DNA from 2 places in the Methylobacterium sp. J-118 genome. Region 2 is predicted to be linked to the other one. Evidence: predicted binding sites of a transcription regulator. Region 2 holds the regulator's gene; the other holds the start of a gene.
What was found. Region 2 encodes HrcA, which represses chaperone genes, less so after heat shock. Its sites were predicted from a motif close to GTTAGCACTCNCNNNNNGNGAGTGCTAAC; they were not measured.
Positions count from the first base shown of each region.

Region 1: a site for HrcA is predicted at 1,090-1,118, ahead of groES (co-chaperone GroES). Genes of this name have one in related genera too.

Region 1 is NZ_JBYQFA010000001.1:4,716,910-4,732,630, reverse strand. Features, by position in the region: gene groES (co-chaperone GroES) at 1,222-1,509, shown strand; gene groL (chaperonin GroEL) at 1,676-3,319, shown strand; gene AC3IF3_RS23185 (transglutaminase-like domain-containing protein) at 3,562-4,377, shown strand; gene AC3IF3_RS23180 (metal/formaldehyde-sensitive transcriptional repressor) at 4,594-4,872, shown strand; gene AC3IF3_RS23175 (nickel/cobalt efflux transporter) at 4,887-6,020, shown strand; gene AC3IF3_RS23170 (hypothetical protein) at 6,187-6,567, shown strand; gene AC3IF3_RS23165 (hypothetical protein) at 6,620-6,904, shown strand; gene AC3IF3_RS23160 (cation:proton antiporter) at 7,013-8,296, shown strand; gene AC3IF3_RS23155 (catalase family protein) at 8,355-9,431, opposite strand; gene AC3IF3_RS23150 (phospholipase A2 family protein) at 9,811-10,215, shown strand; gene AC3IF3_RS23145 (type 1 glutamine amidotransferase domain-containing protein) at 10,346-10,915, shown strand; gene AC3IF3_RS23140 (catalase family protein) at 11,003-12,085, shown strand; gene AC3IF3_RS23135 (sensor histidine kinase) at 12,467-13,444, opposite strand; gene AC3IF3_RS23130 (response regulator) at 13,628-14,002, shown strand; gene AC3IF3_RS23125 (ATP-binding protein) at 14,032-15,721, opposite strand, start outside.
Region 2 is NZ_JBYQFA010000001.1:3,907,712-3,923,432, forward strand. Features, by position in the region: gene AC3IF3_RS18980 (TIGR02302 family protein) at 1-2,626, opposite strand, end outside; gene AC3IF3_RS18985 (polyhydroxyalkanoate depolymerase) at 2,741-3,949, opposite strand; gene AC3IF3_RS18990 (hypothetical protein) at 4,157-4,402, opposite strand; gene AC3IF3_RS18995 (hypothetical protein) at 4,557-4,766, opposite strand; gene AC3IF3_RS19000 (Maf-like protein) at 5,108-5,761, shown strand; gene AC3IF3_RS19005 (DNA gyrase inhibitor YacG) at 5,758-5,940, shown strand; tRNA gene AC3IF3_RS19010 (tRNA-Phe) at 6,047-6,122, shown strand; gene AC3IF3_RS19015 (PAS domain-containing protein) at 6,467-7,072, shown strand; gene AC3IF3_RS19020 (phosphoribosylaminoimidazolesuccinocarboxamide synthase) at 7,218-8,207, shown strand; gene AC3IF3_RS19025 (DUF2312 domain-containing protein) at 8,256-8,537, opposite strand; gene AC3IF3_RS19030 (MFS family transporter) at 8,659-10,023, opposite strand; gene AC3IF3_RS19035 (DUF1236 domain-containing protein) at 10,360-11,187, shown strand; gene AC3IF3_RS19040 (LysE family translocator) at 11,262-11,894, opposite strand; gene hrcA (heat-inducible transcriptional repressor HrcA) at 12,047-13,102, opposite strand; gene rph (ribonuclease PH) at 13,270-13,983, shown strand; gene rdgB (RdgB/HAM1 family non-canonical purine NTP pyrophosphatase) at 13,980-14,609, shown strand; gene hemW (radical SAM family heme chaperone HemW) at 14,648-15,721, shown strand, end outside.

The DNA of each region.
Region 1 (15,721 bases), 810 kb from region 2:
GCGGACCGGCCTGGGTGCCCTGTCACGCGAAAATCACACCCGCATTCTGGGGCCGTATGAGCCGCCAGTTTGGGACGCTCAGCCAATCCATGTCGGGCCTGCCGCGTCCACTATCGGAGGCGCTCGGTATCGTGCCGACGGTGAACGCCCCCGCCTTCGTGGCCGGCGGGGCAGGACGGGGGAATCGGGGACACGGTGATGGCGGGCGTTCGCGGCGGTACCGGAATCCGAGGAAGCGACGCGTTCAGCGACGCGTTCGGCGTTGACGTGGGCGGCCTCGGCGACCCGGGCAATGCTCAGGGTATGCGCGACTCGGCCTCTGCTGGCTGCCGCGCCCGACCGACAATGCGGGACGGGTCAGCGCCCCCGCGGCCCCGCAGGCCGGTCCGGGCGTGCCCCCCGCCAAGCGCAACCCGAAGGCCGGTGAGCCGAGCAGCATCGAGATCCTGCAGGTCAATCCGACAGGGAGATGAGGATGAAATCGCGATGTCATCTCTGGGCCGTCCTGTGCTTGGCGTGCACGCCGGCATCGGCTCAAGGCCCCGTCAACGTGAACGATTGCACGCTATTGCCTGATCCGATCGCGCTCCGCCGGTGCGTCGATGGCTTCGGATCGCAGAGCGTGAGGCCGCCAGCGCCCCCGGCGCTTCCCGCGACCGCATCGGATACGGCCCGATCCGAGCCTGCCCCGAGAGCCGCCAAGGCCCCGTCGGCCGGCAAGCAAGCGGAAGACTGGTTGCACGAGAGCGCTTCGGGGGTCGAGCCGGGGCGATCAAGCCCGAATGCAATACGTCTCAATGATTGATTTTTTTGTAATAATATCTCGGACGACACTGACTGTATCCGATCGCGCATCGCAAACACAGAGCACGAACCGGCGCCCGGAGTTTCATGTCATTGCTGGTTCCATTCGCCATGCGGCCGCGGGCACATCCGACCGCTGACGACCTGTCGGGATCGCGAGCCCCTGCCGCTCTGCGCGCAGACGACGTTCCGGTTCGGCGCATGACCTGACCATGCCGTCCGGGATCGGATCTCGTCTAAGGCTTGGACGTCGGATCCGGCTGGCAGGCTGCGGCCACGCAAAAAGTTAGCACTTCTCCCAGACGAGTGCTAATGATGCGCCGATCGGGCCGCGATTCCCGTCTTCGCCGCCACGCTTCCCGCGATCGCGCCAACCATGCCGGTTGGATCATGCTTGGGAACGATCAGGATCTCGCAATGAAATTCCGTCCGCTACACGACCGCGTGGTGCTCCGCCGCATCGAGGGCGAGGAGAAGACCAAGGGCGGCATCATCATCCCCGACACGGTCAAGGAGAAGCCGCAGGAGGGGGAGGTCGTCGCCGTCGGGCCGGGTGCCCGCGACGAGGCCGGCAAGATCAATGCCCTCGACGTCAAGGCCGGCGACCGCGTCCTGTTCGGCAAGTGGTCCGGCACCGAGGTGAAGATCGACGGTCAGGACCTCCTGATCATGAAGGAATCCGACATCCTGGGCGTCGTCGCCTAGGGCGCGCGCCGCCGAAATGGACACCGGTTCGGCGTCAGCGCGCGCGACGCATCTGAGGACTCAGAGCCTTCAGAGTCGCCGCACGCGGCCCCGAACCCCGACCTGCCCTTCGAGGTGCCCGCTGTGGCGTGCCTCGGGGCCAAACGACAGATGATGAGCCACCACCATGTCCGCCAAAGACGTTCGCTTTTCGGTCGATGCCCGTGAGAAGATGCTGCGCGGTGTCGAGCTGCTCGCCAGCGCGGTGAAGGTGACGCTGGGCCCCAAGGGCCGCAACGTCGTGATCGAGAAGAGTTTCGGCGCTCCGCGCATCACCAAGGACGGCGTCACCGTCGCCAAGGAGATCGAGCTCGTCGACAAGTTCGAGAATATGGGCGCCCAGATGGTCCGCGAGGTCGCCTCGAAGTCGAGCGACACCGCCGGTGACGGCACCACCACCGCGACCGTTCTCGCGGCCTCCATCGTGCGCGAGGGCGTGAAGTACGTCGCCGCCGGCATGAACCCGATGGACCTGAAGCGCGGCATCGATCTGGCTGTGGCCGCGGTCGTGAAGGATATCGCGGGCCGCTCCCGCAAGGTCGCCTCGTCCGAGGAGATCGCCCAGGTCGGCACGATCTCGGCCAACGGCGATACGGAGATCGGCGGGATGATCGCCCACGCCATGCAGAAGGTCGGCAACGAGGGCGTGATCACGGTCGAGGAGGCCAAGACCGCCGAGACCGAGCTCGACGTCGTCGAGGGCATGCAGTTCGACCGCGGCTATCTCTCCCCGTACTTCATCACGAACGCGGAGAAGATGGTCGCCGACCTCGAGGACCCGTACATCCTCATCCACGAGAAGAAGCTCTCGTCGCTCCAGGCGATGCTGCCGGTGCTCGAGGCTGTGGTCCAGACCGGCAAGCCGCTGCTGATCATCGCCGAGGACATCGAGGGCGAGGCGCTCGCCACCCTCGTGGTCAACAAGCTGCGCGGCGGCCTCAAGGTCGCGGCCGTGAAGGCGCCGGGCTTCGGCGACCGCCGCAAGGCGATGCTCGAGGACATCGCGATCCTGACCAAGGGCCAGATGATCGCCGAGGATCTCGGGATCAAGCTCGAGAACGTGACCCTGCCGATGCTCGGCCGCGCCAAGCGGGTCCGCATCGAGAAGGAGAACACCACGATCATCGACGGCGTCGGCGAGAAGTCCGACATCGAGGGCCGCATCTCGCAGATCAAGGCGCAGATTGAGGATACCACTTCGGACTACGACCGGGAGAAGCTGCAGGAGCGTCTGGCCAAGCTCGCGGGCGGCGTCGCGGTGATCCGCGTCGGCGGTTCGACCGAGATCGAGGTTAAGGAGAAGAAGGACCGCGTCGACGACGCGCTGCATGCCACCCGCGCGGCGGTCGAGGAGGGCATCGTCCCCGGCGGCGGCACGGCGCTGCTGCGCGCCAAGGCGGCCATTCAGGGGCTCTCGAACGAAAACCCCGACGTCCAGGCCGGCATCAAGATCGTGCTGAAGGCCCTGGAGGCCCCGATCCGTCAGATCGCCCAGAATTCGGGCGTCGAGGGCTCGATCGTGGTCGGCCGGATCCTGGCCAATGCCTCGGAGACCTACGGCTTCAACGCCCAGACCGAGGAGTATGTCGACATGCTCCAGGCCGGCATCGTCGACCCGGCCAAGGTCGTGCGGGCGGCCCTTCAGGGTGCGGCCTCCGTGGCCGGCCTGCTGGTGACCACCGAGGCGATGATCGCCGAAGCGCCGCGCAAGGAGGCGCCCGCCATGCCCGCCGGCGGCGGCATGGGGGGAATGGGCGGCATGGATTTCTGACCTGCCGAAAACCGACCGGCGCTCTCCGGCCGCCCGCCCTGCGGGCGTGTCGGGGGGCGCCTCGAAGTGGATCGGGCCGGAGACGCCCATGCGCCGTGCTGCGGGGTCGTGACCGCGCGCGGTTGTCCAACTGCCGGCGGTTTGCCCCGGATTTGCATGGGTCATCGCCGTGATGCGCGCCCAAGCTCGCCGTGCCGGCGGGACCGGTGCCGATCTCACGGTCGCCCGGGAGGACAGAGCTCATGCGCATAAAAGTCGGCTGCGAGATGGCGTATGCGTTTTCGCAGCCCACCCCCGTCATCGCGACGCTCAACGTTCACGCCTCGCGCTTCTCCGATCTCGAACAGCCCGATCACCTGATCACCAGCCCGGCGGTTCCCCTGGAGGGCTATCGCGACAGCTTCGGGAATTGGTGCAACCGGATGGTCGCCCCGGCGGGGCGCTTCACGCTCAAGACCGACACGATCGTGCGGGACCACGGCAGCGGCGATCAGCTGGAGCCCGACGCGCCGGAGATCGCGATCGAGAAATTGCCCTCCGACAGCATCCTGTTCCTCCTCGGCAGCCGCTACTGCGAGACCGATCGCCTCTCGTCCATCGCCTGGGACCTGTTCGGGCATCTCCCGCCCGGCTGGAGCCGCGTGCAGGCGATCTGCGACTATGTCCACGATCGGATCACCTTCGGGTACGCGCATGCGCGGGCGACCCGGACGGCCTTCGAGGTCTTCGAGGAGCAGCGGGGCGTCTGTCGCGATTACGCCCATCTGGCGATCGCCTTCTGCCGCTGCCTCAACATCCCGACCCGCTACTGCAACGGCTATGTCAGCGATATCGGCCTGCCGCTGCCGCACGCGCCCGGCGATTTCGCGGCCTGGATGGAGGTCTATCTCGGGGGCCGTTGGCACACCTTCGATCCGCGGAACAACAGCTCGCGGATCGGCCGGATCCTCATCGCCTATGGGCGCGACGCCGCCGATGTCCCGCTCACGCTGACCTTCGGGCCCAACGAACTCGTCGGGTTTCACGTGACGACGGAGGAGGCCCCGATCCCGGCCTGACCGGGCGTCGGGTCGAAGCCGGTCGCGCCGGGCCCCGCCCGCGGGACCACGCCGTGCCGTCGCCGGGGTGCGCACCGGGCGTTTCGTGAGGCACTCCGAACGGGGCCGCCGGCCCGCTTCCACGGGGGGCGGTCCGGGATCCCGTGCGTCATCGCGCGGGACTCGGACTCGACACGGATAGGGTACCCCCCTATATCATGGTTCGAAGGACGGCCGATGGGACACACGCTCAAGGACAAGACGAAGCTGCTCGCCCGCGTGCGCCGGATCAAAGGCCAAGCGGAGGCGGTCGAGCGCGCCCTGGAGGCCGAACTCGGCTGCACGGACGTGCTGATGCTCGTCGCCTCGATGCGTGGGGCCATCAACGGCCTGACCGCCGAGCTGATGGAGGACCATATCCGCCATCACGTCGTGAACCCCGCCACCGAGACCGATGCGGAGCGCGCCCGCGGTGCGGCCGAGTTGATCGAGGTGGTCCGCACCTACCTCAAATAACGGGGGCCTGCCCCATGACGCCGTTGACCGACCTGCTCCGGCAGGGGACCGCGCACGCCTGGCTGTTCGTGCCGACCGCGATCCTGCTGGGCGCCCTGCACGGGCTCGAACCCGGCCACGCCAAGACGATGATGGCGGCGTTCATCATCGCGGTGCGGGGCACGGTCCTGCAGGCGGTGCTGCTGGGGCTGGCCGCGACCCTCTCGCACACGGCGGTGGTGTGGGTGATCGCGCTGGGCGGCCAATATCTCGGCCAGGAATGGGGCGGCGAGACCGGCGAGCCGTACTTCCAGCTCGCCTCGGCCGTCCTGATCATCGGCATCGCGCTCTGGATGCTCTGGCGGACGTGGCGGGCGCAGTCCGACGCGCATCACCACCCCCACGCCGACGACGCGACGCGCGTCACCGCCCGTGACGGCGTGTTCAGGCTGGAGGTGTTCGAGGACGGCGTGCCGCCCCGGTGGCGCCTGAGCCGGATCAAGGGCGTGCTGCCCCCGCCGCAGCACGTCACCCTCGAGACCGTCCGACCGGACGGCGACCGCACGGCCTTCGCCTTCGCGCGTGCAGGCGCGTTTCTGGAGAGCACGGAGGCGATCCCGGAGCCGCATGCCTTCACGGCGCGGCTGAAGCTGGTCGGATCGGCCGGCCCGGAGATCCACGCGGTCGCGTTCGCGGAGCACGACCATGATCATGACCACGACCCTGATCCGATGGACCTGGGCGCGGCGGACGATGCCCATGCCCGCGCCCATGCCGAGGATATCCGGCGGCGGTTCTCCGGACGCCCGGTGACGACGGGTCAGATCGTGCTGTTCGGCCTGACCGGCGGCCTGATCCCGTGCCCGGCCGCGATCACGGTCCTCCTGCTCTGCATCCAGCTGAAGCAGCTCAGCCTGGGCTTCGCGCTGGTCGTGTGCTTCAGCATCGGGCTGGCGATCACCATGGTGTCGGCCGGCGTGATCGCGGCGCTGAGCGTCCGGCACATCGGCGGCCGCTGGCCCGGGCTCGGCCGCTTCGCCCGGCAGGCCCCCTACGCCTCGGCGGTGCTGATCGTCCTGGTCGGGCTCTATACCGGCTGGCTCGGCTGGCGGGGTCTCCAGCACGGCCCGGTCGACCATGCCGGCACGGTCGGTCGGCTGCAGGGGTGATCCCGTCGGCCCCGCTCGGATTTGACCGCCGGTGAATCCCGAGGGCGCCGCCGGGCCGTTTTATTGCGATGCAACATAATGTGTCCCGGACCGTTGGATGGCTGCTACCCTCGCATCGCTGCGTGAGGGAGGGCATCGGGTCATCCCCTCGTCGAGGGACGCCGCGATGCGGCCGCTCTCCGAGAGTACCCCGATGCGCCTCGTGCTCAGCCTCACCGCCCTGACCCTCGCGACCCTGCCGCTTCCGGCCGTGGCGTCCTCCTGCGCCGAGCAGATCGGGACCATCGCGCGCCGCCTCGACAGCGCCGGCGCCGTCCAGGTCGCCGGCTTGCAGGCGGGGCACACCCTGCGGACGGGCTCGCTGCGCGGGGTGACCGCGGCGCGTCTCGACGCGCCCAGCGACCCCGACACCGTCTCGACGGCCGACCACGTCGTCATCGCGCGGACCCTGATCCTGCGGGCGGGCGAGGAGGACCGGCGGGGCGACAAGCGCGCCTGCGAGAACACGATGACCGAGGCCAAGGGCATGATCGGCGCCCTGCCGTAGGCGCGCGTTCAGAGGCATCGACCCGCCGCCACCAGCAGAGGGAAGCCTGGAGATGATCGGACCCGCCGAGATCGAGGACATGCGCCTGGATCTCCTCGCCATGGACGCCCGGGCGCGGCTCTACGACGCCGCCCTGATCCCCCTGAACCGGCACTGGGCCGAGCGCGGCGCCGCCTCGGTCGGCAGCGTCGGCCGGATCTGCGAGCGCGTCTTCGCCCGGGCGGAGGACCGTCCGCTCACGGACTGGAAGGCGGTCGTCACGGAGGCCGTGGCGGAGGCCGGGTTCGGCATCGTCTGGAACGGCGATTCGGTAGCCTCGCTCGAAGCCCGCTCGTAGCCCCAGGTCCCGCGCGGACACCCGCCCCGTCGACGGTATCGGACGCCGCTTTTGTCGCGGGCGCGCCGTTCCGGGAAACCGTGCGCGCCCGGAGGTCTTTGCCCCTTCATGGAACCCTACGTCCTCGTCGTCGCCGGGTTCGGTGTGCTGGTGCTGCTGACCGCGTGGCTGCCGATGGTGCTCCGGGCGCTGCCCCTGTCGCTGCCGATCTGCTGCGTCGGCCTCGGCGCGGCCCTGTCCACCGTCCCGACGGTATACGACCTCACGCCCCATCCCGGCCTGCACCTGGCGCTCATCGAGCACGCCACCGAGGCGGTCGTCGTCATCTCGCTGATGGGGGCGGGCCTGAAGATCGACCGCATGATCGGCTGGCGGCGCTGGGCGGTCACGTGGCGCATGCTCGGCATCGGCATGCCGCTGACCATCCTGGCCCTAACGGCCCTGGGGACGGCGCTGCTGGGGCTGGGCACCGCCGCCGCGCTGCTGCTGGCCGCCTCGCTCGCCCCCACCGACCCGGTGCTCGCCTCGGACGTCCAGGTCGGCCATCCCGACGAGGATCACGAGGACGAGCCGCGCTTCGCCCTGACCTCCGAGGCCGGCCTCAACGACGGGCTCGCCTTCCCGTTCGTGAACCTCGCCCTCGCGCTGGCCGGGGGCGGCGGCCTCGCCGGCCTGTCCTGGTCGCACTGGTTGGCCGTCGACGTCCTCTGGAAGATCGCCGTCGGCGCGATGCTCGGGGCGGTGATCGGCCGGGCGCTGGGCTGGCTGACCTTCCATCTGCCGAACCTGTCGAAGCTGTCCCGGACCGGGGACGGGTTCGTCGCCCTGGGCGTGACCTGCATCGCCTATGGCTGCGTCCAGGCCGTCGACGGCTACGGCTTCGTGGGCGTGTTCGCGGCCGCACTCGCCCTGCGCGCCTCGAGCCGGGGTCACGACTACCATCGCAAGATGCACGACTATGCCGAGGAGCTCGAACGCCTGCTGATGATGGTGCTGCTCGTCGGGTTCGGTGCGGTGCTCGTCGGCGGCGGGTTGCTGCACGCCCTGACCTGGCCGGCAGCCGCGTTCGCCCTGGCGGCGCTCCTGCTGGTCCGGCCCCTGAGCGGCTGGATCGGCCTCCTCGGCAGCGGACGCTCCCTCGGGGACCGCGCGGTCGTGAGCTTCTTCGGCATCCGGGGGCTCGGGACGGTCTATTACCTGTCCTACGCGTTCGGGCATGCCGCGTTCGAGCAGATGGATCTGCTCTGGGCCACGGCCGGCCTCACGGTGCTGATCTCCATCCTGATGCACGGCGTCACCGTCACACCGGTGCTGCGCGCCCTCGACCGGAGGATGGGACGCGACACCGCGAGCGCCCAGCTCGACCTGACCCTCGCGCCGCCGCCGGCGTGAACGCCGGCCGAACCGCGGGGCGTCCCGCGGGTCGACACGGTCCGGGACTGCGACGCCCTCAGCGCCCGGCGCCGGGCTCGTGGATCGGGCAGCCGTTGAAGCGCTGGCGGAACGCGGCCGAGTGCCGGTAGGGGGCGTTGCGGGCGCGGTTGATGTTGCCGAGCGGCCGGTGCGCGGCGAGCCCGGTCCAGACGCTAAAGCGCATCTCCTCGTCGACCGCCTGGACGCGGCTGGGGTCCCAGCTGTCCTGCGGCTCGACCCGGATGAGCCCGACCCGCTGGAACGGCGCCTCGTCCTGCTTCCATTCGACGGTCGGATCCTCCACCGGCTGGCGTTCGAGGTCGCGGCAGAGCTGGACGCGGAACTCCCAGGTGCCCGCGATGCCGGCCATCTCGGACCGCACCGTCTCGCGGATCGCATTCGGGCGGCCGGAGGCGTCGATCTCGGTGCCGGTCAGCGCGGTCAGGGCCGGCGCGACGGGGGCGACCGAGAACTTGGCGATGTGGTCGCCGTACCGGAACGGCGTGACGCTGTAATAGGTCTCGCCCAGCGGGTCGACGTTCGGGGCCCCGCCGAGCGCGCCGACGGTCGGGCTGTCGATGCCGACGGCATGGAGCGCCTTGTTCACCCCGCGCAGCACCGTGGAGGCGGCGACCTTCAGGCCCTCGACCCGGTCGGTGGTGCCGGCGAGCAGCTTCAGGCTGCCGAGGAACTTCGCGGCGTTCGGCGCCTGGAACACCGTCCCGTTGACCATGATGAAGTTCTGGGTCGTGCCCTCGGCGCCCGGCAGGCGCTCGCCCGCCACGTCGAGCACCTTCAGGGCGAGGCCGCGGGGAAGCGAGACGGCGTCGGGCAGGATATCCCCGGCATTGGTCGACATCCGCAGGTAGACCTTGTGGGCGCCGGGCGTGGCGAACAGCCCCTGGGCAAGTTCGGGGGGCAGGTCCGCGTCGATCGTCAGCACGCCTTCGAGGATGCCGTGCGCCTTGGCATGCACGGATCTGACGGCATGGCCGGAATGATCGGCGACGGTCTGCAGGATCCCGTCGAACGTCGCGTTCAACGCGTCGATCGTCGCGTCCTCGTCGGGGCCGACCTGTTCGACCTGGGGGGTGTAGCGGACGGGCGCTTGCAAGATCGGGGGCTCCGGATCGGTGTGGTTCCGGGATGAACGACGCGCGCCGCGCTCCGTTCCCGGCCATCGGTCAGCAACAGGCAAGATGTCCGATGCCGGCGATCTTCAAAACAGCAGTCGATGCGCCGTGTATTTTTTATTTGGACCTGATGAACATGCATCGCGCCGCCGTGATTGCGGAGATTCGACGGGCCCCGGCGGCCCCATGCGGGTGGCCTGCCTCCGGGACGCCCGGCCGGATCTCGCAAGCGTTGGCGGTTGCGACATTGCGACCAGCCTGGAACCGGAGGGTGTTGGCCAGGCTTCTCCCGCCGAAATCGCAGTGGAAGCCCCGCGTGCACAAGCACAGGGTGGCTAGACATCCGAGGGCAAGCCCAAAATGGTCTATCGGTTCGCTTCAGCGTTGCCGCTCGCCTTCGTCCTTGCAGGGCCGGCCGGCGCACAGACCGCGGGGGAGCACCCGCGGGCGGCCCTGATACACGGCAACTATTGCGGCCCGGGCAACAACGCGCCCGCCGCCCCGGTGGATGCCCTCGACGCGGCCTGCGCCCGCCACGACGCGTGCACCCCCGATGGCGGCCTCGCATCGAAAGGCTGCAACCTTCGCCTCCAGCGCGAGGCCGCGGCGCTCGCGCGCGACCCGCGGCAGCCGGAGGATCTCCGGGCCATGGCCGGCCTGGTATCCACCGCCGCCGCGATGATGCCGTCGGCGCGGGAGCCGGCGGCCGCGTCTCTGGCCGGACGGAGCTGGGGCGGGAAAACCTGGGCCGCCTTCACCCGCTAGAGCATCACCCCGACAGGCGAGTTCCGGCTTTCGGAAAAAAGATGACGCGAAACCAGGGGCCTCGCCGCTTCGGCGGAGCGAGCGCCCTCCCGACCAGTCCGAATCGACCGATCAACACGGGACATACGCCATGACATTGCAGGGCCGGAAGATCGCCATCCTGATCGCGCCGCGCGGGACCGAGGAGCCTGAATTCACGAAGCCGCGCGACGCGCTGGTGCAGGCCGGGGCGACCGTGACGGTCGTTGGCCTGGAGGCCGGCGAGGCGGAGACGGTCAACAACGACCTCGACCCCGCCGGGCGCTACCCGGTCGACCGGACGGTCGAGGCCGTCGCGGCGTCGGATTTCCAGGGGCTCGTCATCCCCGGCGGCAGCGTCGGCGCCGACAAGCTCCGGGGCAGCGCGGCCGCCATCGCCTTCATCCGGGACTTCTTCGCCCAGGGCAAACCGGTGGGCGTCATCTGCCACGGGCCCTGGACGCTGATCGAGGCCGAGGTGGTGAAGGGGCGCACGCTGACCTCCTTCCCGACCGTGAAGACCGACATCCGCAACGCGGGCGGCACCTGGGTCGATGCGGAGGTCGTCGTCGACCAGGGCCTCGTCACGAGCCGCAACCCGAAGGATCTGCCGGCCTTCTGCGCGAAGATCGTCGAGGAATTCGCCGAGGGCCGCCATCCCGCCCAGGCCCGCAGCGCCTGACGCGGCCCGGAACGGCCTCCGGGTGAACCGGCCATCGATCCAAGGGGGCGGGACACGTCCCCGCCCTCTCACCCAGCGAGGCTGAGAATGACCTACCTGCGATACACCCCTGGCATCGAGACGCCCGCCCCGGACGAGCAGGCGACCATCGACGGCATCATCCAGGGCATGACGCGGCAATCCGAGACGGTCGAGGCCCGGGAGCACCATGCGGTGCGCGCCAGCCACGCCAAGAGTTCGGCCTGCGTCACGGGCGAGCTCACGATCGCCCCCGGCCTGCCGCCCGAACTGGCTCAGGGCCTGTTCGCCAGGCCGGGCGTGCACCCGGTCGCGGTCCGCTTCGCGCAGGGTCCGGGCGAGACGCTCGGCGACCGCGTCTCGACCCACCGCGGTATGGCGATCAAGGTGTTCGACGTGCCCGGCGAGAAGCTGCCCGGCCACGCCGCCGACACCCAGGACTTCGTCCTCGCCACCGGCACCACCTTTCCCTCGGGCACGGCCGCCGGCTTCCTGCGCGACGGCACCGTGATCGGCAAGGCGACCGGTCTGCCGGAGGGGGTCAAGAGCGCGGTGGCCTCGACCCTGCGCACCCTCAACCGGACGCTGCACGCGTTCGGGACGGACAGCGCCTTCGCCGACTTCTTCGGCCACCCCTACAGCCACCCCCTGGCGGACAGCTACTTCAGCCAGGCGCCGATCCGCTACGGCGACTACGTGGCCAAGCTCGGAGCCCTGCCGGCGACGGACAGCCAGCGCGCCCTGTCCGAATGGCGGCTCGATCCCGATCAGGACGCGGACGGCTTCCGTCACGCCACGGTGGCGTTCTTCCGGGAGCAGGCGGTGGTGTTCGAGCTGAAGGCCCAGCTCTGGGCCGATGCCGAGCGCCAACCCATCGAGGACGCCTCGGTCGACTGGCCCGTCGCGGTCAGCCCGTATCGCACGGTCGCGACCCTGCGCCTGCCCCGGCAGGATGCCTACGCGCCGGACCGGGTGCGCTACTTCGACGAGGTCATGACCTTCCGCCCGGCCCATAGCCTCGCGGCGCACCGGCCCCTCGGGTCCGTGATGCGCGCGCGGCTTCAGGTCTACCAGGCCCTCAGCGCGTTCCGTCACCGCGAGAACGGTGTCGCGGAGGAGGATACGGCCAGCATCGACCGCATCCCCGCCTAGAGCCGTCCCCGATCGCGTTGCGACGGGGAACAGATCTCAGGGCCTGTTCGACATGGATCGTCCGATCCTCGCCCGCATCCTGAGGTGACCGCGGAGCGGGCGGCGAGGGAGGGCTCCTTCGCGGCCTCCCCTGCGCTCCGACCCCTCAGGATGAGGGCGAAGATGGGGAATCCCATCCGTCGAAACCGTGACGCGACTGCACCCGCGCGGGCAAACGGGTTCTGAGACGCGGTAGGACCCTCACCCGAGAGGACGCCCGCGGACGAGAACGAGACCGCCATGGCCTGACCGAGGCCCTGCTCTCCGTTCAGGTCAAGAGCCGCGCCGTTCCGGGCCGTGCCGTCCATGCCCCCGTCGGCTTCGACCGGAGGGGGCACACCGCTATCGGGTCGGGACGACCATCTCGAAGTGCAGGCCATCCGCGTCGATGGTCCGGCGGAAGCGGCCTCCGAGGCTGCGCTCGATGGTCTGCTTGAGCAGGCGCGAGCCGAATCCGGTGCCTTCGGCCTCGACATCCGGGGGGGCGGCCGCGCCCTCGTCCCAGGTGAAGGTCAACGTCCGATCCGCGACGCGTCCCGCCACCGTGAGCAGGCCGCCCCCGGACAGCGCCCCGTACTTGGCCGAGTTGGTGGCGAGTTCGTGGAGGATCATGGCGTAGTCGTTGACCTGGTCGGGGCCGACAGCGGCGGCCTCCTCGATGTCGATGGTGACGTTGGCACCCTGGCGGTAGGGCGACAGGATGCGCTGCGCGAGCTGCTGCAATTTGACGTTGCCGTGGTCCGACCCGTGCCGGCGCGTCGCCAGGGTCGTTGCCTCGTGCAGGACTCCGAACCGCCGGGAGAGGTCCTCGGCGAAGCTCGGGGCCGACTTGGCTTCCCGGGCGACCATGGCGGTCAGCGCCCTGGCGACCGTGAACATGTTCGAGACGCGGTGGGCCAGTTCCGCGGTCAGCAGCCGCTCGGCCTCCTCGGCGCGCTTGCGATCGGTGATGTCGAGGAAGATGGCCTGCACCCACTCCCCGACCCGGCCCTCGTCACCGCCCACACCGCGGGCGGAGATCCAGCGGGCGTCCGCCCCCGCGCCGATGCGGAAGTCGAACGCGTAGGCACGCGGCTCGGTGGCGCTCGCCGCCCAGTCCAGCATCATCGCGTCCCGGTCCTCCGGGTTCACCTGCGCGAACAAGGTGTCGATGCCCACGGTGGATTCGGCGGTCCCCCAGAACGTCCGGCACAGGCCATCGAGCTGCGCCAGGCGACGCTCCGGGGACCAGGCCCAGAGGCCGACCCCGCCCCGGTGGATCGCGCCGGTGAAGCTGGCGAGGGTCCACGCGTCGCCGGTCAAGGCAGGATCGTCAACCATGTGCGTTCTGTTCGGTCTGGGAGGCAGGAGGGCCGGTTTCAACCGACGGGACTGGAAACCCGGCGCCGGCCCGTTTGCTCCATGCCGCGGCATGCGCGCCGTCACGGACGGATGCCGACGCGACACATGCGCAATCGCCGTCGTGGCCGTGCAACCGATGGCGGCCTTGCCTGTTGACCGGCCATGTCGCTGAAGCGCGCCCCTGAAGCATCCATCATCCTCGTCGTGGAAGACGATGATCTCGTGCGGATGAATGCCGTCGCGTTGCTCGAGGATGCCGGGTTCGCGGTGATCGAGGCGCGCCATGCGGACGAGGCGTGGTTCATCCTGCACGAGCGGTCGGACATCGGCGTGCTGTTCACCGATGTCGACATGCCGGGCTCGATGTGCGGGATGACCCTGTCCGAGCGCGTCCACCAGGCCTGGCCCGACATCCGCCTGGTGCTGACCTCCGGGCGGCATCGCTTCGCCGACCGGGACGTGCCCGACCACGGCCAATTCGTGCCGAAGCCCTACAATCAGGCCCAGGTCGTCAGGGCCATCCACAGGGCGGATTGACGGACGGCACCCGTCGCCGGACGACCGGATCACCCCTGGCTGGTGGCCTCCTCGGCCGGCATGGGCGGTGATTCCGCATGGGCCGGCGGGCGGAAGCGCTCCATCACCTCGTGGAGTTCATCCCAGTCCAGCGGCTTCTGGAGGTAATCGGTGGCGCCGAGGGAGAAGGCGAGGTTCCGCTCGTTCAGAACCGTCACGATGACCACGGGCGTGCTGCCGAGCTCGGCATCGCCCCGGAGCGCCCGCAGCACCGACCACCCGTCCATCTGCGGCATGGTCACGTCGAGCAGGACCACCCGCGGCTTCAGGGCCCGGGTCTTCTCCATGCCCTCCCGGCCGTCGGCCGCCACCGCCACCCGGAACCCGTCGCGCTCCAGGAAGCGGGCGACCAGCTCCCGCGTCGCCGGGTCGTCGTCCACGACGAGGACGAGGCCCTGTCCGGGGCCATCGGCCTCGGAAGGCCGGCCCTCCGTATCGGGCAGGGTCGGGGCCGCATCGCCGGCCGCGGTGCCGGCGATGCGCGCGGGCATCGACACCGTGAAGGTGGTCCCGCGTCCCTCGTCGCTCGCCACGGAGATCGCGCCGCCCAGCATGCCGACGAAGGCGCGGGTGATGGAAAGGCCGAGCCCGGTGCCGCCGAACTTGCGCGTTGTCGAGGCATCGGCCTGGGTGAACCGCTCGAACAGCCGCTCCTGCTGCTCGGAACTCATGCCGATGCCGGTATCGGCCACGCGGAACGTCAGCCAGTCGCCCCCCTCCCCCGCGTCACGCCCGACCGACAGCGTGATCTGCCCCGCCTCGGTGAATTTGGCGGCGTTGCCGAGGAGGTTGATCAGGCATTGCCGGAGCTTGGTCACGTCGGTGCGCGCCTCGCCCAGGTCCGCGCCGAGGTCGAGGCTGAGGACGTTGCCCTTCTTGGCGACCAGCGCCTCGACGGTCGAGGCGACGTCGCGCACGACGGATTCGACCGAGAAATCCTCGACATAGGTCTCCATCCGCTCGGCCTCGATCTTCGAGAGGTCGAGGACGGCGTTGATCAGCCCGAGGAGATGGCGGGCGTTCGCCTCGATCTTGCGCATGTCGGGCAGGAGGTTCTCGTGGCCGAGATCCTCCATCTCCTCCTGCAGCATCTCGGAATACCCGATCACCGCCGAGAGCGGGGTGCGCAGCTCGTGGCTCATGTTGGCGAGGAACTCGCTCTTGGCCCGGTTGGCTTCCTCCGCGGCGTGCTTGGCGGCCGCGAGCTGCAGCTCGGCGCGCTTGCGTTCGTCGATATCCGTGACCACCACGACGGCTCCGACGACGCGGCCCTCGTCGTCGCGCATCGGGACGCCGGAGAACCCCACCCAGGCGCGGGTGCCGTCCCCCCGGCGATAATCGACCTCGAGCTCGGCGGCCGCCGCGCCGTCCCGCGCCACGCGCACGAGCGGCCACTCCGCGGGCGCGACCGGGCGCCCGTCCGCGTGCAGCCCGACCCAGTCGGTGGAGGCGCCGTCGAACGCCCCGGGGGGCATCGCCTGCCCAAGGATGGCCTCGACCCGGGCGTTGTGCCCGACGATGCGGCCGCTGGGGGCCTCGGCGATGAGGACGCCGACGGGCAGCGTCTCCATCACGGTGCGCAGGGTCGCCTCGCTGGCGCGGATCCCGCGGCGCGCCTCCGCCTCGCCGGCCTCGGCCAGGCCCGCCGGGATCGCCCCGGCGAACAGGGTCGCGATGCGG
Region 2 (15,721 bases):
GTTCCTCGCGGGGCCGCGTCGGATCGCCGAGCTTGCGCCGCAGCTCCTCCATGATGCGCCGGGCACGCTGGACGGCGGATTCATCGGCGGTGGGCACGCGGACCCGTCCGTCGCTCATGTCGCGACCGCGGGTGGGGCGACCGAGCGGATCGTCGTCGCGGGCGCCGGCCTGACCCTGCTGGCCCGGCTGCTGGCCGCCGTCCTGCTGGCCCGGGCCCTCGCCCTGACCCTCGGCCATCTGCTGCGCCATGCCCTCGGCGCCCTGCTTCAGCCCGTCGAGGGCGCGACCCTGCGCATCCACCGCGACGCCGGAATCGCCGTCCTTGAGGGCATTCTCGGCCTCCCGCATGGCGTCCTCGGCATCGGACAGGCCCTGCTCGCCGCGCATGCCGTTCTCCTTCATGCGCTGTTCCAGCTCCTCGAGCCGCTTCCGGAGCGCCTGCTGACGCTCGCCGACATCGCCCTGCTGCCCTTGGCCTTGCTGTCCCTGGCCTTGCTGCCCTTGCCCTTGCTGCCCTTGGCCCCGCTGTCCCTGGCCCTGTTGCCCCTGGCCTTGCTGGCCCTGCTGCTTCTGCCCTTGGCCGCCCTGCTGGCCGCGTTGACCCTGCTGCTGACCGCGGTTCTGCGGCCGCTGGCCGCCGGGCTGTTCCTGCCCATCCTTGAACGTCTGATCGCGCAGGCCCTGCTGCTCGCGCGCCATGGCGTCGAGGTCGCGCATCTGCTTCTGCATCTCGCGGGAGGCCTGGTCCGACCGGCTGCCACGCTCGGCGGTCTGGAGGTTCTCCAGGATATTGCGCAGCTGCTCCATCAGGCGCTGCGCCTCGGCGGTGTCGCCGCGCTTCATCGCCTCGGCCATGTCCTGGATCATCTTGTCGAGATCCTCGGGCGTGACGGTCTTGGATTGCTGGTCGTTCTGCTGCCGCTCGCCGGACTTGCCGGGATCGCGGCCCTGCTTCTGCGCCATCTCGGACAGGAACTTGTCGAGGGCCTGTTTCAGGTCCTGGGTGAGGCGCTTGATCTCGTCGTCGGGCGCGTTGCGCTCGATGGCGTCCTTCAGCCGATCCTGGGCCTGACGCAGCTGCTTCTCGGCGTCCGAGAGATCGCCGTCCTCGATCTTCAGCGCCATCTCCCAGAGCAGGTCGGCGACATCGACGAGTTCGGGATCGGACGAGGCGCGGCGCAGGCGCTCGCTCGCCGTCTTCAGTCCGAGGAAGATTGCCGGCCGCGGCGTGAACATGTCGGGCGCCACCAGGAGGGCGTCCAGCGCGCCCTGGACCCAGCGGCGATCGGTATCCGGTGCGGTGACGAGGCGGCGGCGCTCCTCGGCGAGCGCCCGGGCCAGCGGATCGCGGAACGGCCGCGCCGGCAGGGTAATCTCGGTATTCGGGGTCCGGCCCTCCTGGCCCGCCTCATCCTTCACCGCGATGTGGTATCGGACACGCGCTCCGGACCAGGGACTGTCCGTGAGATCGACCAGGGTCTTGGTGTCGGTCTCGCCGCTGGCATCGGCCGGCTGGGCGAGGCCGATATGCGGTACGGGGACGAGGGAGCGGCCGGCTTTCAGCGGCTCGATCACCGCCTCGGCGGAGCTGATCCCGTAATCGTCCTTGGCCCGATAGGTGAGGGTGAAGGTGCCGCGCCCGTTCACCTCGGGGCCGCCCACCGCCGTGACCTCCGGCGGCCGGTCGGGTATCGCATCCACCGTCAGGCGCTGGCGGCCGGCGGGCGTGACGATCACCAGTTCCGCGGCGCCGACGACGCGGTAGCGTTCCTCGCGCAGATCCGGGCGCGGCTCCTGGCCCGGCACGGGGACGAGCCCGGCATTGGCCGACAGGGTCGTGTTCGCCGCGGCCTTGCCCTGACCGGCGATGCGCACGATGAGTTGCGCGTTGACCGGCGCCCGCAGATGCTGGTCAGTGCCGTCCATCGCGATCAGCAGCGGCGGCAGCCGCGTGTAGAGCGGCGGGTCGATCCAGCCGTCGACGCGGAAATTCGGCCCGGGCGCCGCCGGCTCCTGCCAGTCGAAGACCGCGCCGATCCGCTCGCGCCATTCAGGCCCCGCCGCGAACAGGCTGGCCACCGCCGCGACGATCAATCCGGCCCGGAGGGCGAGGGGATCGTGCCGCGTCATGCCCGGCCGCGGCGGCCCGACCCGGAGGCTCGCCACCGCCCGCGCGGCACGGCGCTGATGCAGGTCCCATAGGGCCCGGCTGCCGGCATCCGCGGCACCCACCGCGAGGGTGTCCTGCGCCGTCGAAGCGGGTCCGTGGCGCAGGGCCGGATCGCGCGCCGCGGCCTCCCGGTCGAGCCGCGTCAGAACCGAGCGCCGTTCGAGGCGCCTGAGACGGAGGAGCGGCAGGAGGGCCGCCACCAGCAGGATGGCCAGCACGCCCAGGTCGATCTGGCGCCAGAGCGGGGACAGGTCGAGCCAGAGGCCCGACCAGGACAGGATCAGGAACAGGAGCACGACCCCGAGGCCGCGCCACAGCACCGGCCAGGCCTGCTCCCACAGGGCCGCGACCCGCGCCCGGGCGACCAGCCGGTCGAGCCGCGCGGATCCGGCGGTGCGATCCGGTCGGGCGCCGTTCTGTCCGCCGTCGCTTTCGAAGCCGTCGTTGCCGATCACGCCGATCGTTCCGCCCCGCGCCCCTGGAATCCGGGGCGATCCCGGCTCCAATCCTCGGAGGCTAGCATGGTGGGCCGCCGCGGTCGGCGGGTCAAATCGGCGCGACGGCGGCGCTCAGTTGTGGGCCTGGATGAAGTTGCGCACCTGCGGGTAGATCTGCGATTCCCACCGGCGCCCCGCGAAGACGCCGTAATGGCCGACGCCGGCCTGGAGATGGTGGGACCGCATGTAGGGCGGCAGGCCCGTGCAGAGATCGTGGGCCGCCATGGTCTGGCCCACGGCGCAGATGTCGTCCCGCTCGCCCTCGACGGTCATCAGGGCAGTCCGGCGGATCGCCCGCAGGTCGATCGGTTCCCCGCGATAGGTCGCCTCGTTCTTGGCCAGGGCGTAGTCCTGGAACACGGTCTTGACCGTCTCGATGTAGAAATCGGCGGAGAGGTCCAGGACGGCGAAATACTCGTCGTAGAAGGCCTCGATCGCCTCGGCCTTCTCGGTCTCGCCGTTGGCCATGTGCCAGAACAGGTCGGCATGGCCCTGGATGTGGCGCTTGGCGTTCATCGCCATGAAGGCCGAGACCTGCATGAAGCCCGGATAGACCCGGCGGCCGGCGCCCTTGTGGCGGTTCGGAACGGTAGCGATCAGGTTCTTCTCGAACCACGCGATCGGCTTCGAGGTGGCGAGTTCGTTCACGCCGGTCGGGTTGATCCGGCAATCGACCGGCCCGGCCATCAGGGTCATGCTGCGCGGGGCGGCCGGGTCCTTGGCCTGCGCCATCACGGCCGCGGCCACGAGCGCCTGCACGGCGGGCTGGCAGACCGCGACGAGATGCGCGCCTTCGCCCATCGTCTGTAGGAATTGGACGAGGTGCGCGACGTAATCGTCGAAGCCGAACCGCCCCGCCGAGAGCGGCACGTCGCGGGCGTTGTGCCAGTCGGTGATGTAGACGTCGTGGTCCGGCAGCATGGCGCGCACGGTCGCGCGCAACAGCGTGGCGAAATGGCCGGACATCGGCGCGACCATCAGCACCTTGGGCTGTTCGGTGTGGATGTCCTTCTTGAAGTGCAGCAGGGTCGCGAATGGCGTGACCGCGACGGGCTCTTCGGAGACGGGGACGGTCCGGTTGCCGACCTCGACGGTGTCGATGCCGTAGGGCGGACGCGCGAAGGTCAGGCCCGTTCGCATCATCATCCGGGCGCCCGCGGACATCCAGGTGATCGGCTCGCCGAACCCGATCCAGGGCGACCAGACGTCGTTCAGCACCCGCCCCCAGGCGCGCGTCTGGGCGGCAATGTCGGTCTGCAGGTCGAACGCATCGTACAGCATCGGGCGGGCACTCGCGGAGCCCTGCCCGGCACGCGGGCTAACGGGGCAGCAATGGTGGCGGATGCCGGGGTTCAGACTTGCATCAGCATGGCCGGGCAGGATGGGTGCGGTTCGGTGGTCCCGCAACTGTCCGAAGGGCGAATGTCCCGAAGAAGACTACCGACGTGACTTTGATGCATCATGCGGCCCCGCTGGGAGCCGGCGCGCTCAGGAGGCCCGGCGGATGACGGCGACGGGCTCGGCCTCGGTGCGGCGGTGCTCGCAGGCGATCTTGAGGTAGCGGTCGCCGCCCCCGGGCAGCCCGGCCTGTGCGGCCATGGTCTGCGCGTGCATCAGGCATTCCATCGGCGTGTGCGCCGGGGCGATGATGACGTCCAGGGCGGTATCGCGGGAGCAATCCTGGGCGAGAAGAGTGCCGGCACAGACCAGGGCGACAGAGAGCAGTTCAGACATGACGGACCTCGGCTTCGAGCGATCGAAAGGTCCGCGGGGTGCTCTGGCGTGCGAGCCGCCGCGTTGTGATTGCCTGGGTGCTTCCTCACAGTTGACGAATTACCTAGCACGTCATGTGCCAGTTGAGCGGCGGCGGCTGGAGCCGGAGCCGAAATCAGTCGCGGGACGGTAGCCAGTGCGTCTCGGGCTCGTCGGCGGGGAGCAGGGTCGCCGCGGCATCGAGATCGACCACGTAGCGTTCCGTCAGCATCTGCCACATCTCGACGGGCGTGCGCGCGTTCGGCCTCAGCCCTTCGAGGGCGCGGGCGACGAGTGCCGTATTCAGCAGCTTCGGACGCTGCAGCAGTGGATCGGCGTTCAGCATCGACGGCAACTCCTGCCCGAGGCCGACAATCTGCTGCGTTTGTGGTTAACACCCGGTTACCGCCACGCTTGAGAACTTGCGATTGTCTTGACGGAGCTTGGATCGCGGCCTGCGGGGAGATTTTATCACCGGTTGATCAGCATTGCGCCGAAACCCGCCGACGGAGCGCTCGCGTCGGACGGCCTTGCCGGATGCGCGCATGGGGGCGCCGAGACCCCGGATCCGGTTCACAAGCCCGAGCCCATCCCGTATCAGGCAGGCGGATCGAGGCCGGCCCGGCCGGAGCGGGCGCCGCTCGGCCCCCGCGCGCCGCCCTCGGCCGATCGTGCGAACGGAACACCATGGACGCCAAACCAGACGCGACGGGCGCGACGCAGGGACCGACGGCCCGTCTCGTGCTCGCCTCCGCCTCGCCGCGCCGGCTCGCGCTCCTGCAGCAGATCGGCATCGAGCCGGACGCGCTGCTGCCGGCCGAGATCGACGAGACCCCGCGCAAGGCCGAACCGCCCCGCGACCTTGCCCGCCGCCTGGCGCGCACCAAGCTCGCCACCGCGGAAGCCGCGCTTCACCTGGGCGACAAGACGGCGCCGACATGGCTGCTGTCGGCCGATACGGTCGTGGCGGTCGGGCGGCGGGTCCTCCCCAAGGCCGAGGTGCCGGACGAGGCGGCGGATTGCCTGCGTCTCCTGTCCGGGCGCCAGCACCGGGTCTACACGGCGATCTGCGTGCTCTCGCCCCGCGGCCGGCGCGAGCGGATCGTCGAGACCCGGGTGCGGTTCAAGCGCCTGTCCGGCCGGGACATCCAGGGCTACGTCGCGTCGGGCGAGTGGCGCGGGAAGGCCGGCGGCTACGCGATCCAGGGGCTGGCGGGCGCCTTCGTGGTGAAGCTCGTCGGATCCTACAGTGCCGTGGTCGGGCTGCCGCTCTACGAGACCATGAGCCTGCTGGACGGCGAGGGCTATCCGGTCCGGGCCGGCTGGGGCGCGCTGGCATGAGCCGCGAGCGCCGCCCGGCCTGCCCGATCTGTCGACGGCCCGCAGAGCCGGACTTTCAGCCCTTCTGCTCGCAGCGCTGTGCGGATGTCGATCTCGGGCGCTGGCTGAACGAGCGCTACGCGCTCCCCGAAGAGATCGACAGCGACGAGCCCCCGCCCGAGCCCGATTCCGAACGCTGAGGGTCCCGCGGCTTTTCCATCCCGCCGAGGGTCCGGCAAGGCTGGACAGGCCGCACGGCACTGACTATACCCCGCGGCGTCCGAGGCCGGCACGGCCACGGGCGACGCCCAGGTAGCTCAGTTGGTAGAGCATGCGACTGAAAATCGCAGTGTCGGCGGTTCGACTCCGTCCCTGGGCACCATCCGCTCGCTGATCGCGCGGGCAGGACTTTTCGCGAACAGTCTCCGCGCGCTTTAATCGCCCGCCACAGCCATCATGGCTCGGCGGATCCGGTGCCTGTTCGATCGGCACCGCAGGGCGGATCGCGGGGACGGACCCGCACCGGGACGAGACCCGATCTCCCGTGGATCGCCGCTCCGACGCGTCCGAACGATCCGGGCCACGGTCATCCGACGGCAGAGTGCCCCGCACGCAGGTCGGCGAATGGGCACCGGCAACCCTATCGGATTGCACTATCGAGATCCTTGATGTTGCCGAAAATCAAATTAGCATGAATCAGGTTTTCAACGAGATACAGACTCCGCAATGCCGAAACTGAAGTCGCTCGACGGCCCGAGCCGGCGGAAGGAATTTCAGGTCCCCCTCGATGCCCGAGACGGCGTCGGCACCTGGACCTGGGATGCGGCTTCGGATCGCGTCTGGGCCGACGGTTCGGCGGCGCGCCTGTTCAACCTCGGTCCGGAGGAGGCCGAAGCCGGTTTGCCGCTCTCCGCCTACGCGGCCGCTGTCCCGACGCTGGACCGTGCACGGATTCGCGCGGCCTTCCGCAAGTATGTCCGGGACGGCGGACCCGCGGTGGTCGAGTATCGCGTCTCCTCGGCCGGCGGAGCCCTGCGCTGGGTGCTGTTGCGCGGCCGGTTCTCCAGCGATCACCTCGGCCGCCCGGTGCGCGGCCATGGAATTATCGTGGACGTCACGGACCTGAACGCTCGGGACGGTGACGCGAATCCGGTGGCGGATCCGGGCGAGACGCCCCTCGAACGCGCCGCCGACGCCGCGATCTCGGCGTTCCGGGCGGTCGACGCCCTGAACGATCCCGGCCTCAGGGCGTGGGCGGAGGCGCTCCTGCACGAGATCGGGCGGAAGCTCGCCGCGCAGCAGGCCGCTGAATCGCGCGCGAATCTGAACTGAGTCCGGCGGGGCGCGGCTCAGGCCGTGCTCTGAACCCGCAGGTGCCGGTCTGCCGACCGCTGCGCAGCGGGACTGGAAATCTCCGCCCCGTCCGCGCACACAGGCAGCGCCGCGGCGTTGCCGCTCAGCCGGATGGAAGGCTCGGATGGATACGGCAGATCTCGCCCCGCACGCGCATCAGGTCCTGCCCGAAGCGACGCTGCCCGGGCTGCCGAACCACTACCGTGGCAAGGTCAGGGACAATTACGACCTGCCCGACGGCCGGCGCATCCTGATCACCACCGATCGGATCAGCGCCTTCGATCGGGCGCTCGCCGCGATCCCGTTCAAGGGCCAGGTCCTTACCCAGACCGCGCGCTACTGGTTCGAGCGCACGGCCGACCTCTGCCCGAACCACGTGCTGGCCTATCCGGATCCGAACGTCGTCGTCGGGCAGCGCCTGGACATCCTGCCGGTGGAGGTGGTCGTGCGCGGATACCTCGCGGGCACGACCTCGACCTCCGTGCTGACCCGGTACCGGGCCGGCGAACGGGCGATGTACGGCCACCGCTTCCCCGAGGGCATGCGCCCGAACGAGCGCCTGCCGGACGCCATCATCACGCCGACCACCAAGGCCTTCGACGGCGGCCACGACGCGCCGCTGACCGAGGCCGAGATTCTCGGCCGCGGCCTGCTGAGCGCGGAGCAGTGGCGCACGGTCTCGGAGGCGGCCCTGGCCCTGTTCGCCCGCGGCCAGACCCTGGCGGCCGAGCGCGGGCTGATCCTGGCGGACACCAAATACGAGTTTGGCACGGACCAGGACGGCCGCATCGTCCTGGCGGACGAGATCCACACCCCGGACAGCAGCCGCTACTGGTTCGCGGAGAGCTACCCCGCGCGCTTCGCGGCCGGCTCGGCGCCGGAGAGCTTCGACAAGGACTTCGTGCGCAACTGGGTCGTGGCCCGCTGCGATCCTTACACGGATCCGATCCCGGAGATCCCGGCGGATGTCGTCCTCGAGACGGCCGCGGTCTACATTCGCGCCTACGAGACGATCACCGGCCTGCCGTTCGCGCTGCCGGATCCGGCCGAGGTGCCGTTCGACCGCATCCGCCACAACCTCGACGCCTATCTGGCCGCCAATCCCATTCGCTGAGCGGACGGCGCTGCCCGCACCGTCCACCCAGCGTTCAAGAGAAAAGGCTCACGCGGCGGCCGCCAGCGGGGCCGGGGAAGGGGCGTCCATCGCCCGCAGGTAGACGTCGAGCAGCGTCTCCTGCTCGTCGCGCTCGTCCTTGTCCTGCTTGCGGATCTTCAGGATCTCCTTGAGGATCTTGACGTCCAGGCCCTCGCCCTTGGCCTCGGCGAAGACCTCCTTCTTGGCCTCCATCAGGTCCTTGATCTCTTCCTCAAGCCGTTCCACGCGCTCGATGATCGAGCGGATCCGGTCGCCCGCGACGCCCACGGTGTCGGTCATGTCGGTCATGCAATTCCTCGTCGGATGACGGGGCACACTGGCCGGCGCAGGGTAAGCGGCGGGTTAAGGCGACGCGGTCTCGGCGTGGGGGACGATCCGGGCGCGATCCGCCCCGATCGTCCGACCGCGCTCAGGCATGGGCGAAGCGCGCCTTCTTGCCGAGCGCCTCCTCGACCGTGCCGTCGCCGTCGAGATAGCCGTGGACCTTGGGGTTCGGCATGATCAGGGACGCCACGAAGGCGATCGCCATCAGCACGGTCACGTACCAGAAGAACGTGCTCTCCATGCCGTTGTCCTTGAACCACAGGGCGACGAACTCGGCGGTGCCGCCGAAGGTGGCGTTGGCCACCGCGTAGGACAGCCCGACGCCCAGCGCGCGCACGTTGGTGGGGAACAGCTCCGCCTTCACGATGCCGCTGATGCCCGTGTAGAACGACACCACCGCGAGCCCGAGCGTGATCAGCGCGAAGGCGAGATAGGGGTCCTTGTTGGTGCCGAGAGCCGTCATCAGCGGCACGACCATGAGCGTGCCGAGGCCACTGTAGAGCAGCATGTTGACCTTGCGGCCGATCCGGTCGGACAGGGCGCCGAAAATCGGCTGGATCGCCATGTAGACGAACAGCACCACCGTCATCACCTGCGAGGCCGAGGTCTTCGGCATCCCGGCGGTGTTGACCAGGTATTTCTGCATGTAGGTCGTGAAGGTGTAGAAGCTCAGGGAGCCGCCGGCCGTGTAGGCGACCACGACCAGGAACGCCCGCCAGTGCTTGAACAGCTCGGCGAAGGTGCCGGCGGTCTCCTTGTCGCTGCTGTCCCTGGTCTCGGCCAGCGAGCGCCGGAGGTAGAGGGCCACGATGGCGAGGCCGGCGCCGATGAAGAACGGGATGCGCCAGCCCCACGCCGTGAGTTCGGGTGCGGTCATGACCGTCTGGAGTAGGACCAGGACCAGCGAGGCCAGGAGCTGGCCGCCGATCAGCGTGACATACTGGAACGAGGCGAAGAACCCGCGCTGCCCCTTGATCGCGACCTCGCTCATGTAGGTCGCCGAGGTGCCGTACTCGCCGCCCACCGAGAGGCCCTGCAGCATGCGGGCGAGGAGCAGCAGCACGGGCGCCATAGTGCCGACATGCTCGTAGGTCGGCAGGATGCCGATCAGCAGCGAGCCTAAGCACATCATGAGCACCGAGATGACCATCGAGGTCCGCCGCCCGACCCGGTCGGCGATCCGCCCGAACAGCCAGCCGCCGACCGGCCGCATGAAGAAGCCCACCGCGAAGATGCCGGCGGTCTGGAGAAGCTGGCTGGTGGAATCCCCCTTCGGGAAGAAGGCCGGCGCGAAGTAGAGCGCGAAGAACGCGTAGCAGTAGAAGTCGTACCACTCGACGAGATTGCCCGAGGACGAGCCGACGATCGCCCAGATGCGCCGGCGCCGATCCGCAGCGTCGTCGTGGGCGCTCGGCGCGATACCGATCGTATCGTTTCTCGAGGCGGACATGGCGTCTCCGTCGACCATTCTCGGCGCCGGCACGGGCCGGGCTCTTCTTCGTGCTGCGCGACGTTACAGGTGATGACCGTGATCGCAAGTCCGTGATCGGTCCCGAGCCGCGGACAGCTGTGGCCAGTGTCAGTGAATCCGGTTCGCCCGCGGCGGGGTCATCGCGTTCGACCGTCAGGCCCAATGCGGGCGGCGCGACCACGGGATGACGCGATAGACGCTCAATCCCTCGACACCTGCGCCACGTCAGCGATGCAACGGAACGGATTCCGCCGGGGCCCCGTTGCGGGCGTTGCGGGCGCCGCGAGCGCTCCGACGGAAGCGGGAGGAGAGGCCATGAAGCGGATACTGAGGGATACGGTGGCGGCCGCGATCGTCGTCGTCGGAGCGGCGACCGCCTTCGCACAGGGTGGTCCCGGCGGCGGCGGTCCGGGTGGCGGGCCCGGCGGCGGGGGAGCTGGTGCCGGCCCGGCCGGCGGCGGCGCGGGACCGGGCGGCGGCATGCGCGGCGGTGCCGGCGGCCCCGAGGGCGGCGGCATGCGCGGCGGCGCCGGCGGCCCCGAGGGCGGCGGCATGCGCGGTGGCGCCGGCGGACCGGAAGGCGGCGGGATGCGTGGCCCCGGCGGCGCCGAAGGTGGCCCCCGCGGCGCGGAGCCGGGTGGTCCGGCAGGCCGCGGCGCGGACGGCCCGCGGCGGCCCGGTGGCGCGGCCGAGCGCAACGGCGCCGGGGAGCGCGGCGGGCCGGGCGGCAATCCCGGAGGCGTGGAGCGGGGCGGTCGCGAGACGGGACCGGCGGGCGAGCGCGGCAACCGGGATGGGGCCGGTCCCGACCGGGGTGAGCGCGGCGGCGCTGGCGAACGGGGCGGCCGGGACGGTGCCCGGGGCGGCGGGCCGGCCCGCGGCGCGGTGGGCCGCCTCGATACGCGGCAGCGCTCGGAGTTCCGCGGTTCGATCACCCGGCTCGGGGTCTCGCCGCTGCGGGATGTGGCCTTCGGCCTCGCGGTCGGCACCGCGATCCCCCGGTCCGTGAGCCTTCACCGGCTGCCGCCATCGATCGTCGAGTTCGTGCCGGAATACGAGGGCTACGACTTCATCCTGGTGCGCGACGACATCGTGATCATCGATCCCGACACTTACGAGATCGTCGACGTCATTCCGGGCTGATCGGTCCGCAAAGACTACCGCACGCCGGACGGAGGCCGCTCCGGCGTGCGGCACTGGCCGTGTCGTCGCTGCGATCATCGGTGGGCTTCGGTCGCCATGCGGACTGCGAGCGAGGCCAGCACCGTTCCCATCAGCCAGCGCTGGATGACGCTCCAAAGCGGGCGCCGGGTGAAGAACGCGGCGATGGTCCCGGCCGAGACGACGAAGACGGCGTTCATGCCCACGCTGACGGCGAGCTGCGTGCCGCAGAAGATCAGCGCCTGTGCGAGGACGCTTCCGCTTTCCGGATCGATGAACTGGGGCAGGAGCGACAGATACAGAACCGCGATCTTCGGATTGAGCAGGTTCGTCAGCAGCCCCATCGCGAAAAGCTTGCGCGGGCTGTCCTTGGGCAGATCGTGGACCTGAAACGGGGACCGACTGTTGGGCCGAACCGCCTGCCACGCGAGCCAGAGGAGGTAGAGCGCGCCGGCGAAGCGGACGGCATCGTAGGCGTAGGGGATCGCGATCAACAGGGCCGTGAGTCCCACAGCCGCGCACGCCATGTAGACGATGTGGCCCGCGAGGATGCCGCCGAGCGAGATCAGACCGGCCGTCCGCCCCTGCGCGATCGAGCGGGAGACCAGGTAGACCATGTTCGGTCCCGGTGTCAGGGCCATGCCCAGCGAGACCGCAGCGAAGGCCAGGTAACTCGCCAGACTGGGCATGCGGATCCCCCGTGTCGCGCGACGTCGGGCCGACGCGCGCGCCTGCCCTCGGCAACGACGAATCAGTATCGATCATCGAGATCCAGGCTGACTTAAAATCTAAGCTTGGCGGGCGCCTCTTGTGAAGCCATCGCGCGCCGCGATCGTGCGGTTCACCGACCCCCGTCGAGGAGCTTCGAGACGACCCGGGCGGTGTAGTCGACCATGGGCACGATCCGCGCATAATTCAGCCGGGTCGGACCGATCACCCCGACGACGCCGACGATCTTCTGCGAGCCGTCACGGAACGGCGCCGCGATCAGCGAGGAGCCGGAGAGCGAGAACAGCTTGTTCTCGGAGCCGATGAAAATCCGCACGCCCTCGCCGCCCTCGGCGCGGGAGAGGAGGTCGATGACGTCCTTCTGCGTCTCCAGATCGTTGAACAGCAGGCGGATGCGCTCGAGATCCTCGACGGCGCGCAGGTCGTCCAGCAGGTTGGCCTGGCCGCGCACGATCAGCTGGCGCGCCTCCGTGGGGCCCACCGGAGTGGCGAGCCCGGCATCGACGAGGCGCTCGGTGATGGCGTCGAGCTCCCGCTTCATGGCCTTGCGGCCGGCCTCGATCTCGGCCCGCAGCGATCCCAGGGTGCGGCCCTGAAGCCGGGCGTTCAGGAAGTTTGTCGCCTCCTGGAGGGCCCCGGCCGGCAGGCCGGCGGGCAGGTCCACCAGCCGGTTCTCCACGGAACCGTCGTCCGAGACCAGGATCACCAGGGCGCGGGCCGGGTCCAGGCGGACGAACTCGATGTGCTTCAGGCTCACATTCGCTTTGGTGGTCAACACCACTCCGGCCCCCCGCGAGACGCCCGACAGCATGGTCGAGGCCTCGGCCAGAGCGGATTCGAAGGTGTGGCCGGAGGCGGCGGCGCGCATCTGCGCCTCGATCCGGGCCTGCTCGTCCTGGCTGACATCGCCGAGTTCGAGCATGGCGTCGACGAAGAATCGAAGGCCGAGCTCGGTCGGCAGGCGGCCGGCCGAGGTGTGCGGCGCGAAGATCAGGCCGGAATGCTCCAGATCCGCCATCACGTTGCGGATCGAGGCCGGCGACAGCGCCATCGGCAGGATCCGGGCGAGATTGCGCGATCCCACCGGCTCGCCCGTGGTGAGGTAGCTCTCGACGATCTGCCGGAAGATCTCCCGGGCGCGTTCGTTGAGGGCGGCGAGGGCCTGCATCGATGGATCGTTCGGGAAACGAGAGTTCGGGTCTGTCACGCGATCATCCTGTGGTCCGATCATGTCCGGCCGACCCGCCCGGATCAATCCATACGGCGATGCTTGCTCACGGTGCCGCACCGGCCTAAGAGCCCGGCCCTCGACATTCACCACAGAAGGGGCCCGCAATGCGGCCTTCCAAGCGTGCCGCCGACGAGTTGCGGCCCGTGAGCCTGGAGCGCGCCGTGTCGCGCTACGCAGAAGGCTCCTGCCTCGTCAGCTTCGGCAACACCCGGGTGCTCTGCACCGCCTCGCTGGAGGAGCGCGGGCCCCCGTGGCTGCGGGGTTCGGGCAAAGGATGGGTCACGGCCGAGTACGCCATGCTCCCCCGTGCGACGCACGAACGCACCCGGCGCGAGGTCGGTTCCGGCAAGCCGTCGGGGCGGACGCAGGAGATCCAGCGCCTGATCGGCCGCTCGCTGCGGGCCGTGACCAACCTCCCGGCCATGGGCGAGCGCCAGGTCACGGTCGATTGCGACGTGATCCAGGCCGATGGCGGCACCCGGACCGCCGCGATCACCGGCGCCTGGGTGGCGCTGCACGATTGCTTCGCCTGGATGCGGACGCGCTCGATCATCTCGGTCGACCCTCTGAAGGACCATGTCGCGGCCGTCTCCTGCGGCCTGTACAAGGGGATGGCGGTGCTCGACCTCGATTACGCCGAGGATTCGGCGGCCGAGACCGACGCCAATTTCGTGCTCACCGGCCGGGGCGGCATCGTCGAGGTCCAGGGCACCGCCGAGATGGAGCCGTTCACGCAGGAGCAGCTCCTCGAACTCCTCAGCCTGGCGCGCGCCGGCACCGACCGGCTGGTCGCCCTTCAGAAGGAGGCCCTCGCGTGAGCCGCAGGCTGACCGGCAAGGTCGTGATCGCCACCCACAATGCCGGCAAGCTCGTCGAGATGCGCGACCTCCTGGCGCCGTTCGGGGTGGAGGCGGTCTCGGCCGGCGAACTCGGCCTGCCCGAACCGGACGAGACCGGGACGATGTTCGCCGAGAACGCGGCGATCAAGGCGAAGGCCGCCGCCGACGCCACCGGCCTTCCCGCCTTCGCGGACGATTCCGGCCTGTGCGTCGACGCCCTCGACGGGGCGCCGGGCCTGTTCTCGGCCCGCTGGGCCGGCCCGGACAAGGATTTTGCCGGGGCGATGGCGCGAATCTTCGCCGAACTCGACGCCCGCGGGGCGATCGACCGCCGCGCGCACTTCGTCTCGGCCCTGGTGCTCGCCTGGCCCGACGGGCACACCGAGCTGTTCGAGGGCCGGGTCTTCGGCGACCTCGTGGCGCCGCGCGGTTCGGCCGGCTTCGGCTACGACCCGATCTTCCGGCCGGACGGGCATGACCGCACCTTCGGCGAGATGAGCGCCGCGGAGAAGCACGGGGTCGACTGGCGGACGGGCACCGGTCTGTCCCACCGCGCCCGGGCGTTCGTGGCGCTGCGCCGGGCCTGCCTCGCGCCCGGCGCCTGATTGCCAAACCGGACGGGCGCGCGCACATCCCGGCGATCATGCGAACGACCGGCCCGGACCACCCGACCCGCGATGCGGGTTTCGGGATCTACCTGCACTGGCCCTTCTGCGCCGCGAAGTGCCCCTATTGCGACTTCAACAGCCACGTCCGGCACGGAGGCGTGGACGAGCCGCGCTTCCTCGAGGCCTTCCGGGCCGAGATCGCCCATATGGCCGGCCGGACGCCCGGCCGGACCGTCACCAGCATCTTCCTCGGGGGCGGCACCCCCTCGCTGATGCGGCCGGCGACCGTCGCGGGGCTGCTCGACGCGGTGGCGGCTCGATGGACGGTGGCGCCGGACGCGGAGATCACCCTCGAAGCCAATCCGTCGAGCGTCGAGGCCGCCCGCTTCCACGGCTACCGCGCGGCCGGGGTCAACCGGGTCTCCCTCGGCGTGCAGGCGCTCGACGACGCGTCCCTGAGGACCCTCGGCCGGCTGCACGACGTGGCGCAGGCCCTCGACGCGATCCGGGTCGCGCAGGCCGTCTTCGCGCGCACCTCCTTCGACCTGATCTATGCCCGGCCCGGCCAGACCCCCGCGCTCTGGCGGGACGAACTCGGTCAGGCCCTCGCGCTGGCCGGCGAGCACCTGTCGCTCTACCAGCTCACCATCGAGCCGGGCACGCCGTTCCACGGTCTCGCGGCGGCCGGGAAGCTCGTGGTTCCGGACGACGAGATCGGCCGGGCCCTCTACGACGTCACGCAGGATCTCTGTTCCCGGGCCGGCCTGTCGGCCTACGAGATCTCGAACCACGCGCGGCCCGGCGCCGAGTCGCGCCACAACCTGCTCTACTGGCGCTACGGCGAGTATGCCGGCATCGGCCCCGGGGCGCACGGCCGCCTCGTCACCGCGCCCGGACGGATCGGCACCGTGACCGAGCGCGCGCCGGAGGCGTGGCTCACCCGGGTCGAACGCGACGGCCACGGCATCGCCGAGACCGAAACGCTCTCGGCCGCCGATCAGGCCGACGAGTTCCTGGTGATGGGCCTGCGCCTGCGCGAGGGGATCGATCCGGACCGCTACGCCGCCCTCAAGGGCCGGCCGCTCAACGGCAACCGCATCGGCATGCTG